DNA from 3 places in the Arthrobacter sp. 7Tela_A1 genome. Region 1 is predicted to be linked to each of the others. Evidence: riboswitches for the same ligand, from Rfam matches in the RefSeq annotation. Region 1 holds a riboswitch; each other region holds the start of a gene.
The links. Region 1 has a riboswitch for S-adenosylmethionine ahead of TVB01_RS13905 (methionine ABC transporter ATP-binding protein). Riboswitches for the same ligand answer to the same signal wherever they lie in the genome.
Positions count from the first base shown of each region.

Region 2: it holds a riboswitch for S-adenosylmethionine, as region 1 does, so the genes downstream of both, TVB01_RS00050 (bifunctional o-acetylhomoserine/o-acetylserine sulfhydrylase) here and TVB01_RS13905 (methionine ABC transporter ATP-binding protein) in region 1, are expected to answer to the same signal.
Region 3: it holds a riboswitch for S-adenosylmethionine, as region 1 does, so the genes downstream of both, TVB01_RS15435 (flavin reductase family protein) here and TVB01_RS13905 (methionine ABC transporter ATP-binding protein) in region 1, are expected to answer to the same signal.

Region 1 covers NZ_JAXIOO010000039.1:4,580-7,847, forward strand. The annotation lists gene TVB01_RS13895 (CoA-binding protein) at 1-387, shown strand, start outside; gene TVB01_RS13900 (hypothetical protein) at 384-953, opposite strand; SAM riboswitch class I at 1,113-1,215, shown strand; gene TVB01_RS13905 (methionine ABC transporter ATP-binding protein) at 1,312-2,103, shown strand; gene TVB01_RS13910 (methionine ABC transporter permease) at 2,096-2,761, shown strand; gene TVB01_RS13915 (LLM class flavin-dependent oxidoreductase) at 2,789-3,268, shown strand, end outside.
Region 2 covers NZ_JAXIOO010000001.1:7,512-10,779, reverse strand. The annotation lists gene TVB01_RS00050 (bifunctional o-acetylhomoserine/o-acetylserine sulfhydrylase) at 1-1,225, opposite strand, end outside; SAM riboswitch class IV at 1,293-1,411, opposite strand; gene TVB01_RS00045 (VOC family protein) at 1,557-2,198, shown strand.
Region 3 covers NZ_JAXIOO010000051.1:15,236-18,503, forward strand. The annotation lists gene aspS (aspartate--tRNA ligase) at 1-1,420, shown strand, start outside; gene TVB01_RS15435 (flavin reductase family protein) at 1,650-2,156, opposite strand; SAM riboswitch class IV at 2,202-2,321, opposite strand; gene TVB01_RS15440 (MFS transporter) at 2,425-3,268, opposite strand, start outside.

The DNA of each region.
Region 1 (3,268 bases):
TCCCGCCTGCTCTCATCCAAAGGACGCTGGGCAGTGGTGGGTCTCTCGAATAATCCGCTGCGGCCCGCGGTGGGTGTTTCCAAATTCGTCCAGGACTCGCTGGGGATGGAGATCGTCCCGGTGAACCTGGCCGGCGACGACGTCTTCGGCAACAAGGGATACACCAGGCTGGCTGAGATCCCGGGCCAGATCGACGTCGTCGACTGTTTCGTGAATTCATCCCGGGTCGGGGACATTGTGGACCAGGCCATCGAGGTTGGAGCCAAAGCCGTCTGGCTGCAGCTCGGCGTCGTGGATGAGGCGGCCGCCCAGCGCGCCGCCGAAGCGGGGCTCGACGTCGTCATGGATACCTGCCCCGTTATTGAAGCGGGACGCTTCGGGCTCTAGGACTGAGCCGGACCTGTCGGGCGCAGGTCCACCGGCAGTGAACGGTGGCTTTTCCACGCCGCGAGCATCTGGTCCCGGGTGCCGCCGGGGTGGGAGGCATGCCAGTCCCGGGAGAACCGGTTGAGCTCAAACTGAGGCCCGATTGGCCGGGCGGCGGCGGATCGGGTGGCATGCCAGTGGTCCAGGGCCGCGGCCAGCGTCGCAGTGCCGTCATTGGCCGCGAAGAACGCCCGCATGGGCGCATCAAACCGGAAACCGGGTCCCAGTGCGTTGACGAAGAACTCCCGGAGCACCTGGCTGCACGGATGTCCGGCAGGAACCACCGTATGGATCGTCAGCGGCGGGACCAGCGGCGCCGGCCGGCGCGGCGGGCGGCCGGGCGCTTCCGCCAGGGACCGTCCAGCCAGGCAAGCCGCGACGCGTGAGCTGACAGTGGCCTTTGAGCCTGCGGCGCTGAGGCCGTTTGCCCGGGCGAAGGCCTGCAATTCCTCCTTCAGCCAATACCAGCGGAGGTACTCCGTTTCGCTGAGATCGGTGGAAAGCGGCGGGCGCTGCGTCGGAATCACGCCTTCCATCCTGCCCGACGAAGATGCTGCAGGCCCCAGCCCGCGCCGTACGTGGGAAAACTCTTGGCGACCCAGGTGGTGCACGTCACGCCCGGACGCACTGCGTCATATGCGGTCACAACATTGCGCGGGCTCTCGCCAGCGGACAGCATGAACCCGTAACCATCCAGAGCGGCTGAGAGACCTGGCTCCGTGACGCCGCAGCAACCCCTTCCGTAATTCATACGGAGCAGAGGGGTGCTACCGCCAGGACCGATGGAGAAGCACCCGCTATCTTTTGGTCCCCTTCAAACGTGCCTCGGCGCGCTGAAGCCGTGGACTCCGCGGCGCGCACCTTCACAACCTGAAGGAGGAGAGCATGATCCGGATCGAGAATGTTTCGACCGTTTTTGACACCGGCGGATCCAGTTTCACCGCCGTGGACAACGTGTCCCTGGACATCCCCAAAGGCAGCATCCAGGGCATCATCGGGTTTTCCGGTGCGGGTAAATCCACGCTGCTGCGCAACATCAACCTCCTGGAACGTCCCGCCTCGGGCCGGGTCCTGGTGGACGGAACGGACCTGACAGCTCTGGCCGATGCCGAGCTGCGCGCCGCACGGCATGAGATCGGGATGATCTTCCAGCACTTCAACCTGCTGAATAACCGCACAGCCGCGCAGAACGTGGAGCTCTCGCTCAAGTTCGCGGGAGTGAAGAACGCTGCCGAACGCAGGGCCCGCGCACTGGAGGCGCTCGCCGTCGTCGACCTGTCGGAGAAAGCGCGGACGTACCCGGCGAAGCTCTCCGGTGGTCAGAAGCAGCGGGTTGCCATAGCCCGTGCCCTGGCCACCCGGCCCAAGGTGCTGCTGTGCGATGAGCCGACCTCCGCCGTCGACCCCCGCACCACCGCGTCCGTGCTGCAGTACCTCAGCGACGTCAACGCGCGGTTCGGCATCACGATCGTGGTGGTGACGCACGAAATGAACGTCATCAAAGCCATAGCGGACAACGTGGCCGTCATGGAGGAAGGCCGGGTCGTGGAGCAGTTCGCGCTCACGGAGCTGGCCCGGCCAGGGTTCACGCCGGCCACCTCGATCGGACGGTACCTGATCTCTGACGAAATCTCCCTGGACCGGGCTGCGCGCCGGGAAGGAGCCCGCGTTGCTTGAGCGCATTGCCGAAGTCTGGCCGGAACTGCTCGCCGCACTGGGGCAGACCGGCACCATGCTGCTGGTCGCGATCCCGCTGGCGGTGCTGATCGGCACCCCGCTGGGCGTGCTGCTCTACGCCCTGGGGCCGGACGGGCTGGGGCACAAACCGCGGCTGCACCGGGTCCTGGACTCTCTGGTGAACCTGGTGCGTTCCTTTCCGTTCCTGATCCTGCTGATCGCGATCATCCCCTTCACCCGCTTCGTGGTGGGAACCACCATCGGCACCGCGGCCGTCATCGTGCCGCTGACCATCAACGCCATCCCCTACTTTGCCCGGTTCGTGGAGCAGAACATCACCGCTCTGGGCGGCGGCGTGGTGGAGGCCGCCCGGTCCATGGGCGCCACCCGCGGGCAAATCGTTCGCGACGTCCTGCTGGTCGAAGCGCGTCCGGCCCTGATCAGCTCCGTCACCATCATGACCGTCAGCTTCATCTCCTACTCCGCCATGGCCGGACTGGTGGGCGGCGGCGGAATCGGTGACTTTGCCATCCGGTACGGCTACTACCGCTACGAAACCGGGCTGATGCTCACCGCGATTGTGCTGATGGTCCTGCTGGTCCAGGCCGTGCAGCTGGGCGGCTCCTGGTTCTCCCGCCGCGCTGACAAGCGCCTCTAGCTTCCCCTCCTACCGAAAGTTTCCTCCATGAGCACTCCAAGTACCCGTTTTTCCGGGCCCCGGCCCCGCCTGCTGTTGAACGCCTTCCTGATGAACACCACCAGCCACATCCGCGGCGGCCAGTGGCGCCACCCTGACGCCGAACAGCACCGCTTCAACGAATTGTCCTTCTGGACAGACCTTGCCCGGCAGCTCGAAGACGCGAAGTTCGACGCCCTGTTCTTCGCCGACGTCGTGGGCCTGTACGGAAACCACGACGGCGGCTGGGCCTCCCATGTGCGCCGCGGGCTGCAGGTGCCGGCCAACGATCCGCTGCTGCTGCTCGCAGCACTGTCCGGCGCCACCCGGAACATTGGGCTGGCGGCGACGTCCTCCGTTGTCCAGAGCCATCCGTTCCAGTTCGCCCGGCAGCTGTCCACGCTGGACCACCTCTCCGGCGGCCGTGCCGGCTGGAACATCGTCACCTCCGTGCTGGAGAACGCGCACCGCAACTTCAACGGTGACGGG
Region 2 (3,268 bases), on a different contig from region 1:
GGCTGACCCCTGCCGCTGTCTGGGCCTCCGCCCCCAGCTGGCTGTGGGTGGTCGACGCCGGATGGATCACCAGCGAGCGGACGTCGCCGACGTTCGCCACGTGCGAGTGCAGCTGGAGCGCATCGACGAAGCGCTTGCCGGCTTCGACACCCCCGTCGATTTCAAAGGACACGATCGCACCGGTGCCGCGGGGCCCGTACTTGCGGCCTCGTTCGTACCACGGGCTGGACTTCAGGCCTGCGTACGCGACGGAAAGGACGTCGTCGTGCGTCTCCAGCCATTCCGCGACGGCGACGGCGTTTTGAACGTGCCGCTCCAGCCGGAGGCTGAGCGTTTCCAGACCCTGGCCGATCAGGAAAGCGTTGAACGGTGATACTGCCGAACCGAGGTCCCGCAGCAGCTGGACCCGTGCCTTCAGGATGAAGGCCAGGTTGGCGCCCAGTGCACCGTTGACCCCGAGGTCCCGGGCGTACACCAGGCCGTTGTAGCTCTCATCAGGGCTATTGAAGCCGGGGAACTTTTCCGGATCGGCGGCGAAGTCGAAGTTGCCGGAGTCCACGATCACGCCGGCCATCGCGGTGCCGTGCCCTCCGAGGTACTTGGTGGCGGAGTGCACCACGATGTCCGCTCCCCATTCGATGGGGCGGATGAGGTAAGGGGTGGACAGCGTGTTGTCCACGATGAGGGGAATGCCCGCCTCATGCGCGACGGCGGAAAGTCCCTCCAAGTCCAGGACATCCTGGCGTGGATTGGAGACGACTTCGCCAAAGAATGCCTTGGTGTTGGGCTGCACGGCTTCGCGCCACTGGTCCAGGTTGTCCGGGTCGGCGACGAAGGTGACGTCGATGCCGAACTTCTTCAGGGTGTGCTTGAAGAGGTTGTACGTTCCGCCGTACAGGCTGGGGCTGGCCACGATGTGGTCCCCTGCCTGGGCCAGGTTGAGGATCGCGTAGGTTTCCGCGGCCTGCCCGGAGGCAAGCAGCAGGGCCCCAACGCCGCCTTCCAGGGAAGCGATGCGGTTCTCCACTGCTTCCTGGGTGGGGTTGCCGATCCGGGTGTAGATCGGAGCCAGCTCTGCGAGCGCGAAACGGTTCGCTGCCGCTTCTGCGCTGGGGAAAACGAAGGACGTCGTTTGGTAGATGGGAAGGGCACGGGCGCCGGTGGTGGCGTCGGGCTCCTGTCCTGCATGGATCTGGCGGGTTTCGAATGACCAGTTGGCAGACATGTTGCTCCCTTAATGACCAGGGGCCCCACAGGTACCGATGCCGGAAGAACTCCGGTACCAGACGTGTGGCCCGCGCTTGCCGGGACACCCTTTGTGGTGTCCAGCCAGGTCTTCACCCGGGGCACCCCACCGCGGTTGGAGGGTTGCCGGCCAGCAAGCCGGGGCTATCTGCTGGCACTCATGACCTGTACCAATAGAACCAACGGAGCCGGAGTTGCGCAACCCATATGACGCAGCGTGAATCCGGGAAAATCCGCAGATCCAGATACGTTTTGCGGAGCTAAGGCTTGCCTTGGTCGAGACACAGGTCACAACGTGCCAAGATGTTCGCATGCGCCTGGATCATGTTTCTTACGCCTGCGAATCCGACGGCCTGCTGGCCACCACGGAACGTATTGCTTCTGCCCTTGGAACCGACTTTGTGAAGGGCGGGGTGCATCCCCGCTTTGGCACCCGGAACATGATCATTCCGTTGGCCAACCAGCAGTACCTGGAAGTGGTTGAGGTCCTGAATCACCCCGCTTCCGACAAGGCACCTTTTGGCCAGGCCGTCCGTGCCCGGTCCGAGGCAGGCGGCGGCTGGATGGGCTGGTGCGTCGCCGTGGACGACCTCGCACCTTTCGAGGAACGGCTCGGCCGCTCCGCCGTCCCCGGAAACCGCAAGTTCCCCGACGGGCAGGAACTGACGTGGCAGCAGATCGGCATCAACGGCCTGATCGCCGACCCGCAGGTCCCCTATATGCTCCGCTGGGATGAGGACAAGGCCGACCTCCATCCCTCCCGTGCCTTTGCGGGCACAGTCTCCCTGGATTCCCTTAAGATTGCCGGGTCCGCCCAGCGCGTCACCGAATGGCTCGGCCAGCCGGTGGAGAACCCGCTCGACGGCCTTGGCGTCACCTGGGTCTCCCCCAAGGGAACCCCCGGCATCATGTCTGTGACCTTCGGGACTGAGAAGGGTCTCGTCGAGATCTAGGTTCCGTTGCCTTCGTGGCCGGGGTTCCCCTCTCCTTCGGGCCGGGCCCGTCAGTCTTGGTGAAGGCTGTGGCCGCTGTCCCGGTGCTTAGTTCCCAGCCACCACTTCCCGCGTTCCGGCGATTCGGTGCACTTCGTCCAGGAATCCGGCTGTGCTTCTTCCCTGGGATCCGGTTGCGCTTCGTCCCAGGGATCCGGCTAGCCCGCCCACACTGCGCGCCTTGCCGCCTTGCCACCGTGCTCAGTGCCGGCGTTCCGCTGCACTCCGGCGTTCCGCTGCACTCCGGGGTTTTGCTGCACTCCGCGGTTTTGCTGCACTCAGTCCTCCGAAACGCTGCACAAAGGGAAAACACTGCATTCTGTGACCCGGTTTTGCTGCGTTCCGGAACTTTCTAGACCTCCTGGGAAAATACTGCGCGGCGCCATGACCGGATTTTCCCTTAGCGGATTATTCCGCCCTTAACGCAGTTTTTCCGACAAGGACCGCCCGCTGCAAGGGCCTGACCTTGTCCACAGATTCGTTGCTGCACCCCGTGTTTGACCCCGCAGCATTCCACGCTGGATCCATGAGCGCAGACCTGCTTTTCTCCGTCGATGCCGATCGTGACGGGCCCGGACGTCGTTCCCTCGCACTGCGGTGCACAAGGGGAGAGCTGGTCCGGGTCAGACCCGGCGTCTATCTGGATGGACAGTCCTGGGCCGGGCTTCGCCCCTGGGAGCGCGAGCGCTTAAGACTCGCGGCGGCCGTAGAATCCGGAAGGACCCGACGGGTCCTCATCCAGCAGTCGGCGGCCGCGATCTGGGGAATTCCGACGATCGGAACGGCGCGTGAGGTCATGCTGCTCGCGTTGTCTCCCGTCAACGGACACAGCCACGGTGACCTCCGCTGGGCTCGGAGACGCCTGCTGGAACCGCTGGCTACGGTCGACGGACTGCCCGTCACATCCAGGGCCCAAACCGTTCTGGACATGGCTGCGTACCTGCCCTTCGAGCAATCAGTTCCGGCAATGGACCACGCCATCCGCCCCGACCGGCGGCGAGGACTCCCGGCGCTGGAGAAAAACACCCTGC
Region 3 (3,268 bases), on a different contig from region 1:
CCGCTACCTGGACCTGCGCCGCCCGGCCCCCGCCGCTGCCATGCGCCTGCGCTCGGAAGCCAACCGGGTGGCCCGCGAACTGCTCCACGACGAGGGCTTCGTTGAAATCGAAACCCCGACCCTGACGCGTTCGACGCCGGAAGGCGCCCGCGACTTTGTGGTCCCGGCACGCCTGGCCCCGGGTTCCTGGTATGCGCTGCCGCAGTCCCCGCAGCTGTTCAAGCAGCTGCTGCAGGTGGGCGGCTTCGAGAAGTACTACCAGATTGCCCGCTGCTACCGCGACGAAGACTTCCGCGCTGACCGCCAGCCGGAGTTCACACAGCTGGACATCGAAGCCAGCTTCGTGGAAGAGAACGACATCATTGCCCTCGGCGAGCAGATCGTGAAGGCGCTGTGGAAGCTGATCGGCGTCGAGATCCAGACCCCGATCGCCCGGATGACCTACGCCGACGCCATGGCACGCTACGGCTCGGACAAGCCGGACCTGCGCTTCGGCTTGGAACTGACTGAGCTCACCGAGTTCTTCAAGGACACCACCTTCCGTGTCTTCCAGGCACCGTACGTCGGCGCCGTCGTGATGCCGGGCGGTGCCTCGCAGGCCCGCCGCACGCTGGATGCCTGGCAGGAATGGGCCAAGCAGCGCGGTGCCAAGGGCCTGGCCTATGTGCTGGTCCAGGAAGACGGCACCCTCACCGGTCCGGTCGCCAAGAACCTCACCGACTTCGAGCGCGAGAACCTGGCCGAGAAGGTCGGCGCCAAGCCCGGCGACTGCATCTTCTTCGCCGCCGGCGACGCGTCCTCCGCACGGGCCCTGCTCGGTGCGGCCCGCGTGGAAATTGGCCACCGCACCGGCCTGATCGATCCCAAGGACTGGGCCTTCGTCTGGATCGTTGACGCCCCGATGTTCGAGCCCGCCGCCGCGGCCGTTGCCGCCGGTGACGTTGCCGCAGGCGAAGGCGAGTGGACTGCCGTGCACCACGCCTTCACCTCGCCGAAGCCCGAGTTTGTGGACACCTTTGACACGGATCCCGGCTCGGCCCTGGCCTACGCCTACGACATCGTGTGCAACGGCAACGAGATTGGCGGCGGTTCCATCCGTATCCACCGCCGCGACGTGCAGGAACGCGTGTTCAAGGTCATGGGCATCTCCGAGGAGACCGCCCAGGAGCAGTTCGGCTTCCTGCTCGAAGGCTTCAAGTACGGCGCTCCGCCGCACGGCGGCATCGCCTTCGGGTGGGACCGCGTGGTGGCCCTGCTGGCCGGTGCCGACTCCATCCGCGACGTCATCGCCTTCCCGAAGTCCGGCGGCGGCTACGATCCGCTGACCTCCGCTCCGGCGCCGATCAGCGCCCAGCAGCGCAAGGAAGCCGGCGTGGACTTCAAGCCGGAGAAGAAGCAGGAGAAGCCCGCAGAGGCTTAACTGCAGCTAACAGTGCCCGGCCACCGAAGGGTGTGCCGGGCACTGTGCTTTCGGAGTCCGTACTGGAACTCATCCAGCACGCCCTCCCGTCCCAGGATTTGCGGGGGAGTGGCCCCGGCGGAAGACCGGAACGGGTTTCCAGGCTGGACAGACTCCTGTGAGCCGCTGTGTGCTTCATGAGTTTGCGCGGGCTCGATGAGTCCATATGGGTTCGATGAGTTTCCGCCGGTCAGGCGAAGGCAGGAACCGCCAGATTGCGGAACGCCGAACCGTGGAAGACGAGTGGCTCATGGGCATCCCCGTGGGTGGAATAGCCATGGACCCGGAGCAGCACTACGGCGTGGTCCCCGGCCGGGACCTCGTTCTCCACCGACGTCTCCAGCCAGAGCGCTGCCTCGTCGAGGAACAGGGCACCGGAAGCGGCGTCGTGCAGGTCGAGTCCGGCAAAGCGGTCGCCGTCGCGGGAAGCGATCTGGCGGCAGACGCCGTCGTGCCCGGAACCCAGGACGGAGACTCCGATGCGCCCCGCCTGCTTCAGCACCGGCCAGGTCCGGGAGGTGTTCTGCACGGCGAACATCACCAGCGGCGGGTCCATGGACACCCCTACGGTGAAGGACGAGGCGACGATCCCCTGGGGAACGCCGTCGACCACGGCACACAGCGCGGCAATACCTGACGGAAAACGGCCAAAGGCACGGCGGAGTGCCGCCGGCTGAAAATCGGTTTCAAGAGACATGGGGATCCTTCGCCTGACGCATCTCCGTGCTGGGCAGCAGCGAAGGTGCTGTACTTGCGGCACCGGGAAATCCGCCGGAGCCGCCGAATCGTCACCTGGAGCACCCCGCTACGGCGAGAGGGTTGCCGTCCAGCCGGCCAGGGCCTGTGGCTGGAACTCTTGATTCTGTCCACCAATCTAGGGGCGCGGCATGGCGGGTGCAAACCCGGGGTGCACGGCGTACATACGCCGCAACAGTTCGTAACGGGGTGTCTTGGGAGTGCGGCCGTTATTCCGGCAGCAGCTCCCGGGGTGTGTTCGCCGTGTCCGGACCGGGACGGTCCCGGACGCCCATCTTCGCCAGCGCCAGCGGTCCCAGCACGCTTCCGGCCAGCAGGATGGCAGCGAAGACCAGGCAGGCGGCCTGCCAGGAGTCCCCGGCGTACAGGAAGCCCGCGAGCAGCGAACCAACGGCTGCGCCGAGCAGACCCGCGTTTCCGAGAATGCTCATCGCCCGGCCGAGGAGGCGCGGGTTCAGCTCGGCGGCTACCTCCCCGTACATCGGCAGCAACAGCGCCCAGGAAACGCACGTGAGTACCCAGAGCGCCGCTATGGCCAGGGGTGCTGGGGAGAAGGCGAGTCCGGCCGCCGTCAGCGCCGAGGCGATGCTCGCTGTGACGTAGCCCGTGCGGCGTCCGTACCGCTGCACGAACCGGTGCAGCATCCGCGGCAGCATGGTGAGCACTATCCCGCCGGGGAGATACACCAGCGCGATCTGGTAGACCTCAAGCCCAAATGCTCCCTGCAGGTGCAGCAGGAGCAGCAGGCCGACGCCGGCTTCGGCCACGGCTGTTCCTCCGGCGACAAACAGCAGGGGAGCCATCCGGACCACATCGCCGCGGTAGCTCCGCGGTGGATGCAGCGAGTCCCGAACCGGCCCGGAACCGTCTTCCGGCGACGTCGGACGCCTGCGCGGAGCGCAAAGCAGCACCACGGCGGCGGCGGTACAGGCGAGGGCGAGGGCACCCAGGACTCCGGCAAATCCGACGGCGGGCAGCAGCACCATCGCCGGCACCCAGAAAAACCAGGAACCAAATGCTTCGGAGGAGAGCAGGCCCGCCATGGAACCTGAA